2 regions of the Paenibacillus sp. A14 genome follow, and region 1 is predicted to be linked to the other one. Evidence: predicted binding sites of a transcription regulator. Region 1 holds the regulator's gene; the other holds the start of a gene.
What was found. Region 1 encodes Rex, which represses fermentation and respiration genes when NADH is low (regulators of the CRP and FNR family bind a similar motif). Its sites were predicted from a motif close to TTGTGAAATATTTCACAA; they were not measured.

Region 1 (9,861 bases):
CCTTTGGCCCATATTTTCCAGCTATCGGTCATCCCTGCAAGTTCTCACCTTTCCTATGGATACAGGCGGTACAGCATACGAGGGAACGGAATCGTCTCCCGAACATGATCCAGTCCGCAAATCCAGGCTACCGTCCGCTCCAGTCCCAATCCGAAGCCGGAATGAGGAACAGAACCGTATTTTCTTAAATCGAGATACCATTGATAGGTTTCCTGCGAAAGATTGTGCTCCTTGAAGCGTGCTTCCATCAGCTCCGGATCATCGATCCGCTGCGAGCCGCCGATGATTTCGCCATAACCTTCCGGAGCGATCATATCGGCGCACAGCACCACTTCCGGGCGATTCGGGTCCGGTTTCATATAGAACGCTTTAATTCCTGCAGGATAGTGCGTAATGAAGACCGGTTTGTCGTAACGCTCGGCGATCGCCGTTTCGTGCGGCGCCCCGAAGTCTTCGCCCCAAGGAATATCAAAGCCCTGGGTGTGCAAATATTCAATCGCTTCATCATACGTAATGCGCGGGAAAGGAGCCTGGATCTTCTCCAGCTTCGAAATATCCCGTCCTACCGCTTCGAGCTCGGCCCGGCAGTTCGCCAGAACCGATTGCACGACATGGGAGATGAATTGCTCTTGAACTTTCAAGCTCTCCTCATGATCCGTAAACGCCATCTCCGGCTCAATCATCCAGAACTCGATGAGATGTCGGCGCGTTTTCGATTTCTCCGCCCGGAAGGTCGGGCCGAAGGAATAAACCTTCCCCAGCGCCATCGCGGCTGCTTCCATATACAGCTGGCCGCTCTGCGTCAAATAGGCGTCTTCGTCGAAATATTTCGTATGGAATAAGTTCGTCGTTCCTTCCGCACTGGTCGGGGTCAAAATTGGCGGATCCACCAGCGTAAACCCGTTCTTGTCAAAAAACTCCTGCACCGCGCGGATAATTTCCGCACGGATCACCATAATGGCGCGCTGTTTCGTCGAACGCAGCCAGAGATGACGATGATCCATCAGGAAGTCTACGCCATGCTCCTTCGGGGTAATCGGGTAGTCTTCGGTCAAATGGATGATTTCCAGATCCGTAACCGTCATTTCATACCCGGACTGACTGCGCGGCTCCTCGCGGATCACGCCGGTCACATACATCGAGGACTCCTGGGTCAAGCTCTTCGCGTTGTTCCAGGTTTCCTCCGACACCTCACTCTTTACGACAACCGCTTGAATATAGCCGGTGCCGTCCCGGAGCTGCAGAAACTGGATTTTCCCGCTCGAACGTTTGTTGTTCAGCCAGCTCCCGATTACGACGGTTTCACCGACATGCTCTTTCACCTGACGGATCACTGTTTTGATCGCCATGTTTAACCTCTCCTCTAACGTCACCTGATATAAAAAATACGCTCTATCCCAGATTACTTCATTTCATTGACGATACGCAACGTATCGCGGGCGATTACGAGCTCTTCGTTCGTCGGAACGACAAGGACTTCGACTTTGGAGTTTGGCGTCGAAATCCGGCGCGGATCGCCCGAACGAATCTGGTTCAATTCCTTGTCGATTTCCACACCGAGATAGGTCAGGTTCTCACAAACCTTCTCCCGGACGATCGCGGAGTTCTCGCCGACGCCGGCCGTGAAGATGATGACATCGACACCGTTCATAGCCGCCGCGTACGAACCGATGTATTTGCGCAGACGGTATTCGTACATTTCAAAAGCCAGCGTCGCGTTCGGTTCGCCCTCCGCCATACCGTCGGTGATATCGCGCATATCGCTGCTTGCGCCGGAAATCGCCAGCAAGCCGCTATGTTTATTGAGCATGGAATTCACTTCATTGATCGTCAGTTCTTCTTTATTCATGACAAAAGGAACGACCGCCGGATCCAGGTCACCGCTGCGCGTACCCATAATCAGACCTTCCAGCGGAGTCATCCCCATAGACGTATCCACGGAAATACCGCCCATGACGGCTGTCAAGCTCGCGCCGTTACCGATGTGGCAGGTTATGATCTTCAAGTCTTCAACCGGACGATTCAAAAACTCGGCAGCAGCTTTGCTTACATAAGCATGCGACGTCCCGTGAAAACCGTACCGGCGCACTTTATGTTTCTTGTAAAGCACTTTCGGAATCGCATAAAGATAGGCTTTCTCGGGCATCGTTTGGTGGAAAGCCGTATCGAACACGACCGTGTGCGGTACATTCGGCAGGTTGGCTTCAGCGGCCGAAATCCCCATCATACTGGCCGGATTGTGCAGCGGAGCCAGGTCGAACAAGCGGCGGATCTCCGATTTCACTTCACCGGTAATCAGCGCGGAGCTCTTGAACGCTTCGCCGCCATGCACGACGCGATGGCCGACGGCATCGATTTCATCGATCGACTCCAATACGCCATGCACCTTATCGGTCAATTTATCCAACACCTTGCGGATTGCTGTCGTATGCTCGAGAATATCGCTGACCTCGGTTACTTCTTCCTTACCCGTCGGTTTATGCGTCAGAATGGAGGAATCCATTCCGATCCGTTCCACAAGCCCCTTGGCCATGACGGATTCGTCCGTCATATCGTACAGTTGGTATTTCAACGAGGAGCTTCCCGCGTTAATAACTAGAATTTTCATATCCGGTCACCATCCTTGTCGTATTTGAAAAAGCCTTCGCCCGTCTTCACACCGAGTGAGCCCGCGCGAACCATTTTTTTCAGTACAAAGGAAGGGCGGTATTTCAGCTCTCCGAATTCGCGGAACATCCGCTCCAAAGCGGCAAGCACGGAATCGAGCCCGAAGCGGTCGGCCATTTCAAGCGGACCGTATTGGAACTGGTATCCGATACGCATCGAGTCATCGATATCCTCGGCGGTGGCCACGCCTTCGCCAAGCACATGGAGCGCCTCGTTGATCATCAGACAGATGATCCGGGAAGTGACGAAGCCCGGGGATTCGTATACCATAATTCCGCGCTTATCGACAACTTCCTCCACAAACCGCTTCGTTTCTTCAAACGTGGAGTCCGAAGTTTTCAAGCCGCGGATAATTTCCACGAGATTGATTTTGGCTACTGGATAAATAAAGTGCATGCCGATCACGCGCTCCGGATACATCGTCGACCCCGCGATCTCCGTCAAGCTGAGCGTCGATGTGTTGCTGGCCAGAATAATATTGCTCGGACATACTTGGTCGAGCTGTTTGAAGACCTCGCGCTTGGCATTCAAATCCTCCGAAATGGTCTCGATCACCATATCGCAGGTACCGAGTTCGGCAAAATGCGTCACTTTATGAATTTTGGATAAGATCAGCTTCTTCTCCGCCTTGGTAATCGCCCATTTCTCGAGCTGTTTGTCCAAGCTTGTTTCGATCATGCTGTACGCATGGTTTAATTTCTCCGTCGTCTCTTCCACGAGTAGCACGTCGAGTCCTTTGGCCGCCAGCATTTCGCTGATGCCTTGGCCCATCGTGCCGCCACCAATGACACCTATTCTTTTGAAGTTCATGGTCCTCTCGCTCCATCCTTTCATGGTCTCTCCATAATATTGTACCCCTGATGTCGAATAATACATCATTTTATACCCAACATATAATAATATCTTAGCACGAGCAAAAAGTAAAAAAAAATAACCGGCATGATAAATCATGCCGGTAAAGTCAAGCTGTCACGAAATTGACAACGGAATTGATCGCCGGAAAGGCGCTCTTCTTTAAGCAAAATTTCCAGAGAACGGTCGAATACGGCCGAATGGTCGATCAAAATCTGTTTGGACCGGGCCGCAAGCTCGTCCAGAATCTTGGAGTTTTCTTGCATCAACACCTCTTTGGTTACCATGTCCATATTCACGATGCCCAGCGAGGTCAAGCCCGAAGTCATCATCGTCTGCACCAGGTTCAACGCCTGTTCGAAGTCGTTGCTGGAACCGGTGCTGCGCCCTCCGTAGTAAATCTCCTCCGCGGCAGCTCCCGCCAGGGCGATGATAATCTGCCCTTCAATATAATGCTTGGTGTACAGGTATTTTTCCTCCCGCGGATTATGGCGCACATATCCCAGCGCTCTGCCGCGCGGGCTAAGCGCAACCTGGTTGACGCTCCCCGGAGCGACGACCTCGGCGGCAACCGCATGGCCAAGCTCATGCACGGCCACGCGCCGCTTCTCTTCTTCAGTCGATTGACGGTCTGTTTTTTCGCCCATCATGACCTTGTCGATCGCCATCGATAGATGACTTTGTTTAATTTCCTCCAATTGATCGCGCATCGCGTAAATCGCCGCTTCGTTCATCACGCTCTCCAGTTGGGCGCCGGAGAAGCCGTAGGATTCCTCGGCCACCTTGTCCAAATTCACTTCCGCATCCAGCGGCTTATTCTTCGCATGAATCTCCAAAATATGACGGCGGCCCTTCTTGTCCGGCAGATCAACCTGGATATGCCGGTCAAAACGGCCCGGGCGCAGCAGTGCGCTGTCCAGCATCTCTTTGCGGTTCGTGGCCGCGATCAGCAAGACCCTCGGCGTATCGGACGTATAGATGCCGTCCATTTCAGTCAGCAGCTGGTTCAGCGTCTGGTCATACTCGCGCTGTTGGCCGCCTTCCCGTTTGCCGCCGATCACATCGATCTCATCGATAAAAATGACAGCATTCTCTTTGTTCTCCTTCGCCGCGCGTGTGCGGGCGTCCTTGAACAAATCGCGAATCCGGCTGGCCCCGACGCCTACGTACATCTCCACAAATTCGCTGCCCGATGCCGCGACAAACACGGCGTTCGTGTACTGGGCGGCCGCTTTCGCCATCAGCGTTTTGCCTGTTCCCGGAGGCCCGGTCAGCAAAATCCCTTTCAGCGGGCGAATCCCGAACTTTTTGATCTCTTCATGACGCACCATAAAGTCGAGGGCTTCCCGGAGTTCCTGTTTGGCGCTGTCTTGACCGCCGATCTCTTCAAACGTAAGCCCGGGCGACGCCACTTTCTTCCGCTTGCGCTCCTGGGAAGCCGTCGCGACGATCCCGCCGCGCATTTTAACGGCCGTAAGCAGTGCGCCCACCATGACGAGACCGACGAGCAGCGGAATCACATTATAGCCGATAAAAGCGAGAAAGATGAGGAAAACCGGGACAAATCCGGCCGCAACTTCAATCATCCACTTACGCATTAGGCCACACCCCCATACTTTGCGGTACGCGAGGTAAAATAACAAACTTGCTCGCCTTCTCATCGGTTAACGTAATATACACGTTCTTATCGTCCATTTCCGCTTTGGCCGAAACGCCTTCGGTCTGCTTTTGCAGTTCATCCAACGTAGTCGTGATATCGGTGTACTCTTTCTTTTCCATAGCTTGAGCGATCGGGAACAAGGCCTTGTCCCACAATTCGTTCAGCTTCTCTGAGGCTTTGTCTTCCACGACCACTTTTACTTCGCGGCTGCCGATCCATTTGCCGCCTTCCCGCTCAATTTGCTCAACGAGGCTGCCCAAATTCGTTCCGGGCTCCAAATCAAGTTTCAACTCCACCTGTTTTGGGGTAATATCTGTTTGTACACTTTTTACGCCTTCCATAGAATTGATTTTATGCTCAAACGGGCTCTCAACCGCCCATTGTCTATACGCAAACCATCCTCCGAACAACAACAGTGCGGATACGGCCACACTTGCCACAATCGGTCCAACACGCAATTTCACGTTGAGGTCCTCCTTGCTGTAGAAAAATATAATGATAAGTATATCAGAAAATGGTAGACAAATACGCAAATTAAACTTACAAAGATGAGTATATCACATCGTATATACGATTTCGAATCAAGTTGTGAAATTATTTTAAATTTTTACGAAAAAAGCAGCCCAATGGGCTGCTTTTTGTTCTGAAGTTGATCTTACCGGTTGGGTAAAGTAAATACTTCCTCCAACGGCTCTCCATCGCTGAATCGGAAAAACCGGTAAAAATGATGGGCTTTCTCTTTGTAAAAGAGCTGCCAGACATACTGGTTGTTGTATATCCCCGGCATCAACCGGACAGGGGTTATCCCCGGAAATTTGTCTTTAATGATCTTGCGAATTTGACTCTCCGATACGCCTTCGGAAAGGGGCTTTACTTCCGGATTCCCCTTTTCCGGCAGCCAGACCATGACTTCCCGGCCGCTTTCATCCTTCCCCTGAACGACCCAGCACACTTGGTCCCAGACGGATTTCCAGACCTCATCGGCCTCGGTCAGTCCGGTTTCTCGCATCGCCCGCTGAATCGCTTGCTTCTCCCCCTGCCGTAGATCCTGCTGTACAAAAAGATAGAAGCGGTGAAGCCCGATGAGGACGAGCCCCAACATCAGAAGGGAGAGCAGGATCCACTTGGTTCTGTTCCTCAACCTTCTCTTCCTTTCCCCGATCGGCGTAGTTTCAACATACAGTAGATCGTCTTATCGGCCGAGAAGGCGCTCGAACGCAGCTTGGGCTTCAAAACGTACTTTTTCCTCATCAAGCGTCAGGCAAGCGCCATGCTTAACCACTTGCTTGCCGTTTACCCAAACATGCTCCACATCTTTCGGTCCCGCCGAATATACGATATGGGAAATATAGTCCGTGCGGGGCAGAAAATGCGCCTGTTCCGTATTCAGGGCGATAAAATCCGCCTTCATACCGGCGGCGAGCCGGCCCGTATCCTCAAGGAACAGCGCCTTCGCCCCGTATTCCGTACCCATGCGAAGCGCCTCTCCCGCCGGGACCGCCGTCGGGTCTCCCGACACGCCTTTATGAATCAGCGCCGCCAGGCGAATCTCCTCAAACATGTCGAGGTTATTGTTGCTGGCGGGTCCATCCGTTCCCAGCGATACGGTAACGCCCGCCCTGAGCAACTCGGGCACGCGGGCTACGCCGCTGGCCAGCTTCAGGTTGCTCCCCGGGTTGTGGGATACCGTTACCCGGTGCTCCGCCAAAACGCCGATCTCCTCGTCCGTCAGATGGACGGCGTGGGCCAGCAGCGTCGGCCGATTGAACATCCCGAGATTCAGCAGGTGCTGAACCGGGCGGACGCCGTAATCGGCTACATTTTGCTCCACCTCGGCTCTCGTCTCCGACATGTGCGTGTGCATCGGCAAATCCAGCTCATGTGCCGCCTGTACAATTTTCTCAATGTAATCCGGAGGGCAAGTATATGGAGAGTGCGGCGAAATCATGGTGGTGATTCGTCCGTCCGCCTTGCCGTGCCAATCGCGCGCAAAGCTCACCGCTTCGTTCAGCTTGCTTTGCTGCACCTCAGGAGGACAGAGCCCGATTACGCCGCGAGTCAATACGGCGCGGATTCCCGATTGATCCACGACGGAAGCTACCTGTTCCATATGGTCGTACATATCCAAAAAGGTGGTCGTTCCGCCCTTTAGCATCTCCAGCACGGACAAGGCCGTTCCCCAATATACATCCTCGCCGGTAAACTTCGCTTCCATCGGCCACATTTTCTCCTGCAGCCACTCCTGAAGCACCATGTCGTCTCCATAGCCGCGCAAGAGCGACATCGCCGCATGACCATGCGTATTGATCAACCCGGGGAGAAACAACAGCCCCTTGCCGTCAAACGTTTCGGCCCCTTCCACGCCTTGCGGGCGCTCCGTTCCGACGTATGTGATCCGGTCTCCTTCGACCAGCATATAGCCCCGGATGATCGGGGTTTTCTGATCCGGCACCGCGAAGGTACCGTCTTTAATCAGCCATTTTCGCGTCATGTTCCGTATGTTCCTTTCCGCCATCCAGATAATAAGCCAAACTCATCAAATCGGTTGTGAAATCCGCCGCATGCACGCGCACTTCCGAAGGCACCTTAAGGATGGTTGGCGCAAAATTCAAAATCGCTCCGATTCCCGCAGCCACCAATTGATCGGCAACCCGCTGCGCTTCCACATCGGGTACGGTGATGATCCCGATGCGGATGTTGCTGCTCCGCACCGTATCCACCAGCTCCTCGATCGGCTGAATCGTAATATGGTTGATCTGCGTCCCGATTTTGTGGGGGGATGCGTCAAAGACCGCTACAATTTTCATATTATCTTTCACATACGCGTTATAATTGGACAACGCGTGGCCAAGATTACCGGCCCCGATCAAAGCTACATTAATTTGCTGATCCAGGTTCAGAATTTGGCGAATTTTCTCGATCAGATACGTTACGTCGTAGCCGATTCCCTTGCGCCCGAAATCTCCGAAGTAAGCCAGGTCTTTACGGATTTGCGCCGGATTCAAATCCAGCTTCTGCCCAAGTTCCTGCGAAGAGACCGTAGGCACCTCCCGGCGGCTGAGTTCATTGAGAAAGCGCAGGTACACCGGCAGGCGGCGAACCACTGCATCCGAAATTTTTTCCGATTTCATCAAATTTCCCCCTACTTACACGATTTGAGGAACACTTACGATTCCCCGGCGTTTAACCATTCCGAAATTCGAGGCACCATCTGCTCCAACGGCATATGCTCCATTTTCGGTCCGGGCAAAGAATACAAGAAGTATTTACCGTAATAGGATTCCAAGATCCGAGTATCATAAACCACCACGATCCCGCGGTCCTGCGAGGACCGGACCAGTCTGCCGAAACCCTGTTTAAAGCGGATAACGGCTTGGGGAACGGACAGTTTCATGAACGGGTTCTTCTTCTCTTGCTGCAGCCTCTCGCTTTTCGCCTCCACCAGCGGATGGTTCGGAGGCTGGAACGGCAGGCGAACGATTGCCAGGCTCGTCAAGGCCTCGCCGGGAATGTCAACGCCTTCCCAGAAACTGCTCGTGCCAAGCAGAACTGAGGCTTGCTGTCCTTGAAACCGGCGGGTCAGCTTCGTTCGGCTTCCGCTGTCCATCCCCTGCCCGATTACGGTGATCCCCTGTCCGGCAAGCAGCTCCTTCAGCGGATCATACACCTGCCGCAGCATCCGGTATGACGTGAACAGGACCAGCATTCTCCCGTGGGTGGCGATCGCCGTATCGGCCAAGGACCGAACGAGCGTAGAGACAAAATGGTCGTCTCCGACACTGCCTTTCACGCTCGGGAAATCCCGCGGAATGACAAGTAAGGCCTGTTCCCGGTAATTAAACGGGGACGGAAGCATAGAGGTGTTGAGCCGCTCCTGCTCCGCCGCTTCGGTCAGCCCCAATTGATCGATCATGTACTGGAAGGACTTGTCGACCGAGAGGGTCGCCGAAGTCATCACTACACTTTTCTTCTTGTTGAAGAAAAATTCCTTCAATTGGGTGCTCACATCGATCGGCACCGCAAAGATTTGCAGCGATTTGCTGCGGTAATTGCCATTGCTCTCGATCCAGTAGACCGTGCTTAAGTCTTCAAGCTTGATAAAAAAGCGAAGCGCTTCCCGCTCGGTGGCGAGATCTTTCAGCAGCCCGCCGATATCGGTGATCAGGCTGTCATAGCCGTAGTCGTGCTCATCGTCTTTTAACTCGCCGATCAGCCTTTCCCCTTTGCGGATCACGTCGCCCAGAGCGGTATAGATCTGGTTCTCCAGCGCAGACAGGGCCTCCCACTGCTTCGGTTTCTTCTGGGGCAGCAGGCGCAGCACAAATTGCCCCGGATCCCCGGGCGCCGCGTCGCTGCGTTCCGGCATTAAGCCGAACATCTGGTCCGCCAGCCGATCCCAGATTTCCTTCACATCGACCAGTGTCGGATACAGCCCGTCGATGACGGAGCACCACTCGGCCGATTTTTCGCTCCCCGACTGATCCAGCATCACGCGCAGATTCGGAAATTGGCCTGTCTTGCTGTCCTTGAACAGCCGGGTGAGCGTATGGACAACGGTGAAATATTTCATTTGGAGCCCTAGGTGTTTCCCGGCGACTTCCTCCAAATGATGGGCCTCATCGATCACCAGGCGCTCGTACCCGGGCAGCAGCTGGTGTCCGGCCTGAATATCGGTAAACAGC
Region 2 (9,861 bases), 120 kb from region 1:
CCCGTTTCTCTAAAATAGCCAGAAATGCCTGCAGATTTGCATCTATTTGGAGTTGGAAGGGTGGAAGAGCGCAGGAAGAGGAGGCGGACATTTTGATAGACCAATTGCAGAACCTTCCCGCCTTACCGGGCGTTTATATGATGAAGGATGGTCATGGGGATATTCTGTACGTCGGTAAATCCAAAAATTTGAAGCAGCGGGTCAAATCGTACTTTACCTCCTCCGAAAAGCATTCGAGAAAAACGCAGAGGCTGGTCAACAATGTGAAGGACCTTGAGATCAGGATTACGGATACCGAATTCGAGGCTTTTATGCTGGAATGCCGTCTCATTCATGAGCTGCGGCCGATGTATAACAAGAAGATGAAAAGTCCGCAGGCCTACGTCTATGTGAAAGTAAGGACGGGCAAGGATGGCAGGCGCAGCCTGGAACTGGGCCGACGGGGCGAGCCGGAAAGTGATTTGCCAAGTTTCGGGCCGTACACTGCGAGCAGGCATACGGTCGGGAAGGCGCTAACCAAAATCAAAGAAAGCTTGCGCATTGCCTGCGTCCAGTCCGCCGGGGCGCGCGGTCCTTGCCTGAATGTGTCCCTCGGCCTTTGTCTCGGAGGATGTCTTGGGGGAGTGGCCGCCAGGGAGTCGGATCGCGTCATGGAACGGCTGATAGCGCTTCTGGAAGCCCGGGATTTCGGCCTCTTGGAGGAAATGCAGCGGGAAATGGATGAGGCGGCGGGTGAGTTTGATTTCGAGCGGGCGGCCAGATACCGGGACGGGATCGATGCTTTGAAGCTTCTGCTGCGGCAGGAGAAGGTCATCTCTTTCGCCGAGCAAAACCGGATGATTCTGTTGTCGGAGCCGCTGAATGAACGCGAGAGCAAGCTGTTTCTTGTCCGGCGCCATCAAATTCTTTATAGTATCAAATACAACCCGCTGGAAGCGGATCGAATCAAGCCGGTTTCATCCTTGATGAACTGGCTTCACAGCCGTTGTGTGGAGGAGACGGCCGCCACTCATGAGCTTACGCGCGAGGAAATTGATGAAGCGCAAATTATTTACAGCTACCTGCGGAACAGCACCTGCCGGCATTTGATCCTGTCGGAAGCCTGGCTTGAACCGGACGGAGAGGATGATCTAAGGCGGGCGGTAGTGTCTTTTTTAGGCGGGGAAAGGCTAATGACAGGAGGAACGGGATGAGCCATTATCCGAACGAAATTCAAGATTTTCATCAAACCATCATGAAGCTCAAGGGGATTACGGAAATCGAGAGCGGAGTCGACAATTTGGCTGCGGTGGATGCCGAGGTGCTGCGTTTCCCCCCATTTGCCCACCTGCCGCATGCCGCTCTATTGCGCACCGGGGGCGGAATGGAAAATGAAGTGCTGATCCAGTTTGAAATCGGGATCGAGTACTCGGTGGAGGGGCTTGAAGCGATCGAGTTTTTGGCCTGGTTTGTGCGGGATGCTGCCAGGGGAGGGACGAAGATCCAAATGAGGCCGTTTGCTTTGCCGCCGGATTCTCCGCTTGGCCGGCAGTTGGGGACGAGCTTGAAATTCCATATCGAGCTCTTTGTCGACGGGATCGAGGATACGTTGGAGCCGGCGTATAAGGTGATCCAACGATTGAATCAAACGCTGGAGACGGCGATCGGGCTGTACGACATTCCGGTCAAGCCGACCTGCATCTAATTTAACGGAGGGGGAAACCATGACACGTGCGGAAATCGTTTCATTGAACATCGGCAAGCCACAGCCTTTAATGTACAATAATAAAGAGGTAGAAAGCGGGATTCGCAAGCAGCCGGCCGGGCGGCCGTTGCTTCTGTCCCGGATCAACCTGGATGGGGACGGTCAGGCCGACCTGGTCCACCATGGCGGCAAGGATAAGGCGGTTTGCGTGTATCCTTACGAGCATTATCCTTACTGGGAGCAGGAACTGGGGACGACGCTGGATTTCGGCGCGTTCGGCGAGAACTTGACCACACGTGGGCTGCTGGAAACCGATGTGTGCATCGGGGATACTTTTCAATTGGGCGAAGCGGTGGTGCAAATCACACAGCCGCGCCAGCCCTGCTACAAATTAGCCGCCCGTTACCAGGTTCCCGACATGCCGATAAAAGTTCAGGACACCGGCTTTACCGGCTATTATTTCCGGGTGCTTGAAGAGGGGACGGTATTCCCAACCTCGGAGTTAACACTGCTGACCCGACACCCTCTGGGCGTAACCGTGGATTTCGCCAACCGGATAATGCACCATGACAAGAAGAACGTCGATGGCATCAAGCGGCTTCTCGAGGTCAAAGAACTGTCGGAGAGCTGGCGGGCTACCTTGACGAAGCGGTTGGAAGGGCAAGATGTAAATACGCGGGAACGGCTGCAAGGTAACTAAACCAAGAGCGGGGATGCAAGGAGGCGGAAATCGCCTCCTTTTTCGTGATCAGGCGGGGATTGCGGATTTACCGAACCAATAGAGGCGCGATATGCCGGCGGAAAAGATCGACCGGGCTCCGGTCTTTTTTGCGTTTATCATCGGTCAAGACGACCACGATATCCAGGCTCGGAACGACATAAACAAACTGGCCGCCAAAGCCGCGCGCATAAAAATAATCAAAAGCCGTCTCCGCCGTTTCGCCGTAAGTGTCGGTCCACCAGTGCCAGGCGTACCTGCCGCGGTTCGGCGGAGCTGCAGGAAGGGCGGGCTGTACGGAGAGCTTGGCCAGCCTGCGGGATATCAGGTGCTGTTCATCCCAGCGGCCTTCCTGCAAATAAAGCTGGCCGAATTTGAGCAGGTCGGCCGGGCGCAGCCATAACCCAAAGCCTCCGGTGCGATGCCCCTGGGGATCTTGCTCCCACTTGTATTCTCCGATGCCGAGCGGTCCGAACAAGAATTGTTCGGCAAAGGCGGCCGCATCCATGCCGGTGGCTTGGAACAGGATGGAGGAAAGCAGCTGCGACGCCCCGGAATTGTACTCCATCCGGCCGCCTGGCGGATGGGCCAAAGGCTGCGCAAGCACAAAGTCCACCCAGTTGGAGGTCCGGGTCATCCGCGGGAAGGAGTTGCGCCCGCCGAATTCCGTCCATTCCCATCCGGCCGACATGGTCAGGAGATGCTCCAGGGTGATGTCCCGTTTTCGAGGGTCTGGATCGTCGGCCAGCTGCGGGAAAAAATCGGCGATGGCCGCTCCCGCTTCCGGCAGCTTCCCCTGATCCATCGCGATGCAGATCAGGGCGGAAAGTATGCTTTTCGTGCAGGAGTTGGTCTTTGCCGGCTCCGTGCCGCAGCGGATATCCCGGTAATGCCGGAACACGGGCTCTCCGCGGTGGCTGATCAAACAGCTTCGAAGGTCAAACGGATTTAAGGTCTGCTGCAATGAGGTCAGGTTCATACGATAATCATCCTTTGGTTCGTTACCATCATTTCCATTACTATATCAGCGGTTGCGTGATCACGCAAAAAAATCGGCGGGCTCCGCCCGAAAACCACCGTTCAATACGGATTCGCCGAAGCGATTTTTCTACTATTCTGGGAATGTACCGAGTAGAGAATGAGGAGTGGAAATATCGGATGAGTACCGCCTGGAAAGCCCGCCTTACCGACTTTTTTGTCCGCAAAGATCCGGAGATGGACCGTTTCCTGGAACAGCATCAAGCCAAAACCCCCAAACGGATCGCGTTGTACCTTTCGCTCGGGATCCTCCCGGGCATCTTCACCTATCTGCTGATTTTCCCGTTTCGCGAACCGCTGATGGCATGGACGGGGTTGTCCAGCCATAATTACCAGTTTTTGATTCTGGCTTTGATGGCCAGCGGCTGGCATATTCTTTTTCCTTTTTTCATGCTAAGATTTGTGGATAAGCTTACCTTTAAGCAATCGTTGAAATACCTGGGATTTACCAAGCTTGATCTTAAAGGGCTGCTTCTCGTTCTGCCCATCATCACGGTCGTGTTCACCGTGTTGTCCCTTCCCTATATGAAGTATATTTATCCTCCCTTGTCGGGGATGCTGGATCGTCTTCCCGCGCTGCATATGGGAGAATGGCATATCTACAATCAGGGCTATTACGATTTCCCCTGGCCGCTGCTCGTCATCGGCCTGATCGGCAATTTTATCGGGGAAGAAATTTACTTTCGCGGGTATCTCCTGCGCAAAGTCGGAGCCCTCAAATGGAACTGGCTCATCGTCAGCGTGCTGTTCCAGTTCTATCACATGTGGCAAGCCCCCGTAAACTGGGCGTTTATTCCTCTTGCCGTAATCATTCCTTGCGAAATACTGGTTCGTTTGCGCAAAAATATATATGGCGCCATTCTGTTTCACGTTTATATCAATACGCTGTGGGGGTTCGTTACGTTGTACCTGGTAGGTGTGTGACCCTCTGACGATTCGATTCGTTAGTTTGAAGGAGACGGGAATTTATGCCGTTGTTCGGTTCCAAATATCATATTCGAATGACGTTGGCCGTTTTGGCTTTTCTGTGTCTGGCCGTGTACATACATGCTGAATCCATCCGCTACCCCTACATCGGGGCATTGTTGGAGCGGAGCGGCCCGCAATGGATCGTGGCGGAGGTGAATCCCTACGGAAAAGCGGCCGTGTGGGGGATGGGACCGGGAGACCGTGTGCTGACCATAGACGGGGAAGCGGCGGATGAACGGTTAGGAGCGAGCGCAAGCCCCGTATCTCTGGTCAAGGTATCCGGAATCAGTTTTGCGGGTATGGACGGAACTGTCTCCGACAAGAAGGTTTCGACCGATATTCGCGATGCTCTAAAAAATCTGTTTTCCGTGTTGGCGGAACTCGTCCTTCTGGCCATCGGCCTGTCGGCTTACCGGAAAAACCCCAATTCCCGGCTGGTCAGGCAATTTGCGGCGATTAATTTCGTAATGGCGCTGGTCATCCTGACGTTGTACTCCACAGAGATGCGGCTGTCGGATTTTATTTTGTCTTTAAGCGCGATTTGGCTGCCTTATATGCTGCTTTCTTTTTGCGTTTCCTTCGTGATCCGGTCGGTATCGGGCCGGCTTCGCAACCTGCTGCGCGCTTTTTGCCTTTTCTGCGTCCTGTTCTCCGGGTATGTTGTTTATGCGGTTGCCGGAGAGCAGATCCCCGGCTGGATCCGCGAAGCGGCGCATGTGGTTTTTATGGTCGCACTCCTGCTGGTTGTCTTGGCGGTGGGCCTGTATTGGAAACAAGTCGACCGGATTGAAAAAAATCAGGCGCTGGTGCTTGTGACCGGCATGTATTTCAGCCTGCTACCGTACGTGTTTCTTTATATCCTGCCGGATTTGATCCGGGGCGACGCGATGGTGCCGCCGGAATATGCGCTGACTGGACTCGTGCCGCTATCGGCGACGATGTTGTACGTCCTCAATAAGCGCAGCCTGGTTGATATGAAGTTATATCTCCCGCGCGTCATGATTCACAGCCTGTATTTCGGCGCGGTGTTTATTTTATTCTTGCTGGGGCCGCGATTGCCGCAGCCGTTTTGGCCGGCGCTGCTGTTTCTGGCGTTTCTGGGCGTGACCCTCGCTTACCGGAAAAGCCTCCGCTGGTCGGAGAGAAGCGCCGGAAAACGCAAGGAGTGGCTGGACAGGCAAACGCTGAAGCTGTCGATTCAAACGGCGGAAGCCCGAAATATCCGGGATATTCTCAATATGATCGGGGAAGTCATGGAACGTGTGATGGACGTAACGGGGATTTGCCTGGTTTGGCGGGACGGAAGCCGGCTGATCGTGCACGGTACCGGGGCTTACGCCTCTTTACCCCCGGAGGAGGGGGAGTGGTTGAATCACGGATACTTGCAGTCCAGGTTTGACTTTATCCATATTGAACCTTTGATTATGGAGGGGGAGAGCGAGTTCGAAGGTTTTCTTTGCGTCGGTCCCAAGCGAAATTCTTCGCTTATGGCGGCGGATGAGAAGGAGCTGATCATCAGCATGCGAAACGAGGCCATCCGTCTCCTGATCAACGCCCGCCGCCTGGCGGGATTGCAGCAGGAGTATCAACGGACAAAGGAGCAGAACGCGGTGTTTGAAAGACGGGTCAGCGATATGCGTTTGGAGCAGCGTATGCTGATGGAGGCCCAACACGCGGAACGGATTCGGACCACGTATTTTCTTCATGACCATTTGCTGCAAAACCTGATTTTCCTGTCCCGGGATTTGGAGGAGCTCGCCGATCGGGGGAAGGTGGACCGCCGGCGGGTGGAGATCTGGCTGAAGTGCGTTTATGATTCGCAGCGGGACATCCGGCTGCTCTGCGATGATCTGCATCCGGCTATTGCGGAGAAGGCCGGTTTGGAGGAGGCGTTGAAGTGGCTGGTAAGATCTGCCGAAGAGAGGGGAATAGACGCGGTGCTGAGCTACGATTGGGGGCTGGCGGAGCCGCCGGATCGGCTACTTCGAAGTAATTTATTCCGCATGATCCGCGAGCTGACCAATAACGCATTAAAACATGCGGAAGCCACGCATCTTGAGTTACGGGTGCGGAGTCATCCGGAGGAAGGAATCACTTGTGTGGTCAGCGATAACGGGAGAGGATTCGATCCGGTCTCACTGTACCGCGACAGCCGCTTTCTGGAGGGGAAGCATATCGGGCTTATTTCCGTCAGCGCGCAGGTTGAATATCTGGGTGGAGAAATGGAGCTTCAGGCGTCCCCCGGAAAAGGGACGAGAGTAACGCTGAAGCTTGCGGCGTACGAACGAAAGGAGGGCGATTATGGAAAACTTGGTTAACATTATTCTGCTGGATGATCATCCGCTCGTAATGGAGGGGTTAAAGAACCGGCTTGAAGAAGAGCCGACTTTCTCGGTTCAGGCGGCGTTTTCGGATCCCCTGGTGTTATTGGATCAGATCGACCGGTATGAACCGGATGTGTTGGTTATGGATGTTTCCATGCCGAAACTGGACGGGTTTGAGCTTGCGTCCATCTTGAAGGGGAAGTACGGAGCTTCATTGAAGCTGATTATGTTGTCCGGATATGTGTATGACGAGTTTTACAGAAAGGCCTACGAGCTTGGCGTCAACGCCTATTTATCCAAACAGGCGACGTATCCGCAAATTATCAATGCAATTCGGCAGAGCATGACAGGCCATGTGCTGATGCCCGAGAAGCTGTTCGCCAAACTCCCGGTAGACCCGTTGACTCCTATGGAACAACGGGTTCTGGTCCTCGTGGCCAGAGAGCTCACCAACAAGGATATCGCCCGGGAACTGGTGGTCAGCCAGCGGACGGTGGAATACCATATCAGTTCGATTATCCAAAAGCTGGAGGTCAAGACGCGAATCGGCGCTGTGGCCAAGGGATATGAACTGGGAATTCTCGGACCGGTGCAGCTATAGACGAGACGGGCGAAACCTAAAATGGAGTGCAAAAGTGAATAATATCACATGCTTGTGAAAATTGTCACATTACTTGCTGCTGCTTTTAATTATAATCAACTTGTAATCAAAAAGAGTAGGGGGAAACCACTGTGAAAATCTTTAAAGGCTTATTGGTTGCGGGTGTCGCCATCGCATTGTTGTCCGGATGCGGCGCCAAAGAGGAGAAAGCGGCTGAACCGGATAAGGCTGCCGGGCAAACCGCTACCGCCGAACAACCGGATGCGGTAACGACCGCTTCCATCGTAAATGATGCGGATGCGTTCATCAATGCGGTTAGTGAGAAAGGAACCTGGATCATCGCCACTTTGGGTGATTTGACGGTTGACAAGGACGTTGTGGTGGCTGGGGAATTCCACGACAAGAACAAACCGGACGGCGATATTTACCGTAAAATCGCCCTTTACACGCAAGACGAGAACCATAAGATTACCGCTTCTTTCACCCTGACGGTGCCTAAGCTTACGGTGCAAAGCGAAAACTTGAGAATTCAAGGCGGCACGGTTAAGGGTGACGTCTACGTCGAAGCGAACGGATTTAATCTGCATGAGTCGGCAACGGTAGACGGAAATATTTATTATGCCAACGAGGATGTCAAAGCGTCCGCCAAAATCGATGGTAAAGTAACGGGCACTGCTGAAGTGAAATAATCCGTTTTCTGCATAACAAGGGGGAGCCAAGTCGGCTCCCTTTTTTGTGTTTGAAATTTAGTTTTACGGTTTGGGATGCCGTAAATATTTTCTTGCCCGAAGGGAAATACATAAGTTACTTGAAGTGATTTTTTGAGGAAAGGAAGGGTAGGAGAATGGAAATGTACGATGAACAAGAGAATGGGGCTCAAACTTATAGAGCGGGAGACATCATCTATGTGTTTTACCGGAACCCGCATACCCAGGATGTAGCTAACATCCAGGAAGCCGCGGTTGTGAATCATCCGGAGAAGCCGGGAGAATTAGCGGTTTTCCTGTATGAGACCTACTATCCGCTGACGGATGAGATGGCCGTCTATTCCACGGCACAGGAGGCGGAACAAGCCTACAACGATGTTTACGGGCCGGCCGCCGAGGGGATTTGGGAATGAATCCTCCGTTTACCCCGCGGCTTGTTTATTTCGAGCCGGATGCTCTGGATTATCCGCTGGGCAGAGAGCTTATGCAAAAGTTTGAAAAGATGAAGCTGGATATTCGCTATACGACCTCGCACAACCAAATCCGGAATTTGCCGGGCGACAGCGATCTGCAAAAATACCGTGTAGCCAAGTCGACACTTGTCGTAGGCATCCGCAAAACGCTGAAATTCGACACGTCCAAGCCTTCCGCCGAATATGCGATTCCGTTTGCGACGGGATGTATGGGCCATTGCCATTACTGCTACCTGCAGACGACCATGGGGACCAAGCCCTATATCCGGACATATGTCAACGTGGAGGAAATTTTGGAAGCGGCGGATCGGTATATGGCGGAGAGAGCGCCGGAAATGACCCGGTTCGAAGCCTCCTGCACTTCGGATATTGTGGGGATCGATCATCTGACGCACACCTTAAAACGGGCGATTGAACATTTCGCATTGTCGGAGTACGGGAAACTTCGGTTCGTAACGAAATTCCATCATGTTGATCATCTGCTGGATGCCCGGCATAACGGCAAAACCCGTTTTCGCTTTAGCATAAACGCGGACTATGTGATCAAAAACTTTGAACCGGGGACATCGCCTTTGGACAAGAGAATTGAAGCCGCCGGAAAGGTGGCGCGGGCCGGCTATCCGCTCGGTTTTATCGTCGCTCCGATCTATCTTCATGAGGGATGGGAGGATGGGTATCGCCACATGTTCGAACGACTTGACGCCGAATTGCCCGCCGATGCGAGAGACGATATCACCTTTGAATTTATTCAGCACCGGTTCACCAAGCCGGCCAAGCGGATCATCGAGAAAAATTACCCCATGACCAAGCTCGAGCTGGACGAAGAGAAGCGGAGGTACAAATGGGGCAAATACGGGATCGGCAAATACATCTATCAAAAGGAAGAAGAGGAGGATATCAAATCCCGCCTTTTTTCATATATGGAGACGTTTTTCCCGCAGGCGAAGCTGGAGTATTTTACTTAAGGCGGAAAGGGGAATAGGCGGAAGGGTGCGTTGGTGTGATTTTTGTTACTGTACAAGCGGGGCTTTTATTGTAATCCTACCTTAGGAGGTGGGTAAGCCGATGAAAGTCCAATACCCTTTACAAGCCAGCCCTGAGCTTAGCGCGATCAAGGAGGCCCTTAAACCGTTCGGAGGGCGCTGCGCGAAGGTAGTCGACGGGACGCTGGAATTTCAGATCAAAGATGATCAGCAAAACGCCGCATATGAAGCGCTGAAGCAAAAAGGATTTGTCCGCTAAAAGCCGGGGAGGATTCCCCGGTTTTTTCTTTCGTTGGGCAGTTTGAATCCGCCTTCAGTCATGTTACAATATTGGCGATAAAAACCAATTTTCCATATAAAAAGG

Region 2: a site for Rex is predicted at 7,387-7,404, ahead of V4U88_RS01390 (polymer-forming cytoskeletal protein). Genes of this name have one in related genera too.

What each region holds. Positions count from the first base shown of each region.
Region 1 is NZ_JBAGJD010000001.1:400,952-410,812, forward strand. Features, by position in the region: gene V4U88_RS01920 (DnaD domain-containing protein) at 1-32, opposite strand, end outside; gene asnS (asparagine--tRNA ligase) at 54-1,349, opposite strand; gene V4U88_RS01930 (acetate/propionate family kinase) at 1,403-2,608, opposite strand; gene V4U88_RS01935 (3-hydroxyacyl-CoA dehydrogenase family protein) at 2,605-3,477, opposite strand; gene V4U88_RS01940 (AAA family ATPase) at 3,615-5,117, opposite strand; gene V4U88_RS01945 (hypothetical protein) at 5,110-5,643, opposite strand; gene V4U88_RS01950 (cell wall elongation regulator TseB-like domain-containing protein) at 5,835-6,320, opposite strand; gene V4U88_RS01955 (amidohydrolase) at 6,372-7,670, opposite strand; gene V4U88_RS01960 (redox-sensing transcriptional repressor Rex) at 7,648-8,310, opposite strand; gene dinG (ATP-dependent DNA helicase DinG) at 8,346-9,861, opposite strand, start outside.
Region 2 is NZ_JBAGJD010000001.1:281,465-291,325, reverse strand. Features, by position in the region: gene V4U88_RS01425 (GIY-YIG nuclease family protein) at 93-1,193, shown strand; gene V4U88_RS01420 (hypothetical protein) at 1,190-1,684, shown strand; gene V4U88_RS01415 (MOSC domain-containing protein) at 1,704-2,384, shown strand; gene V4U88_RS01410 (serine hydrolase domain-containing protein) at 2,452-3,381, opposite strand; gene V4U88_RS01405 (CPBP family intramembrane glutamic endopeptidase) at 3,561-4,364, shown strand; gene V4U88_RS01400 (ATP-binding protein) at 4,409-6,727, shown strand; gene V4U88_RS01395 (response regulator transcription factor) at 6,711-7,334, shown strand; gene V4U88_RS01390 (polymer-forming cytoskeletal protein) at 7,466-8,023, shown strand; gene V4U88_RS01385 (transcriptional regulator SplA domain-containing protein) at 8,185-8,454, shown strand; gene splB (spore photoproduct lyase) at 8,451-9,479, shown strand; gene V4U88_RS01375 (hypothetical protein) at 9,580-9,756, shown strand.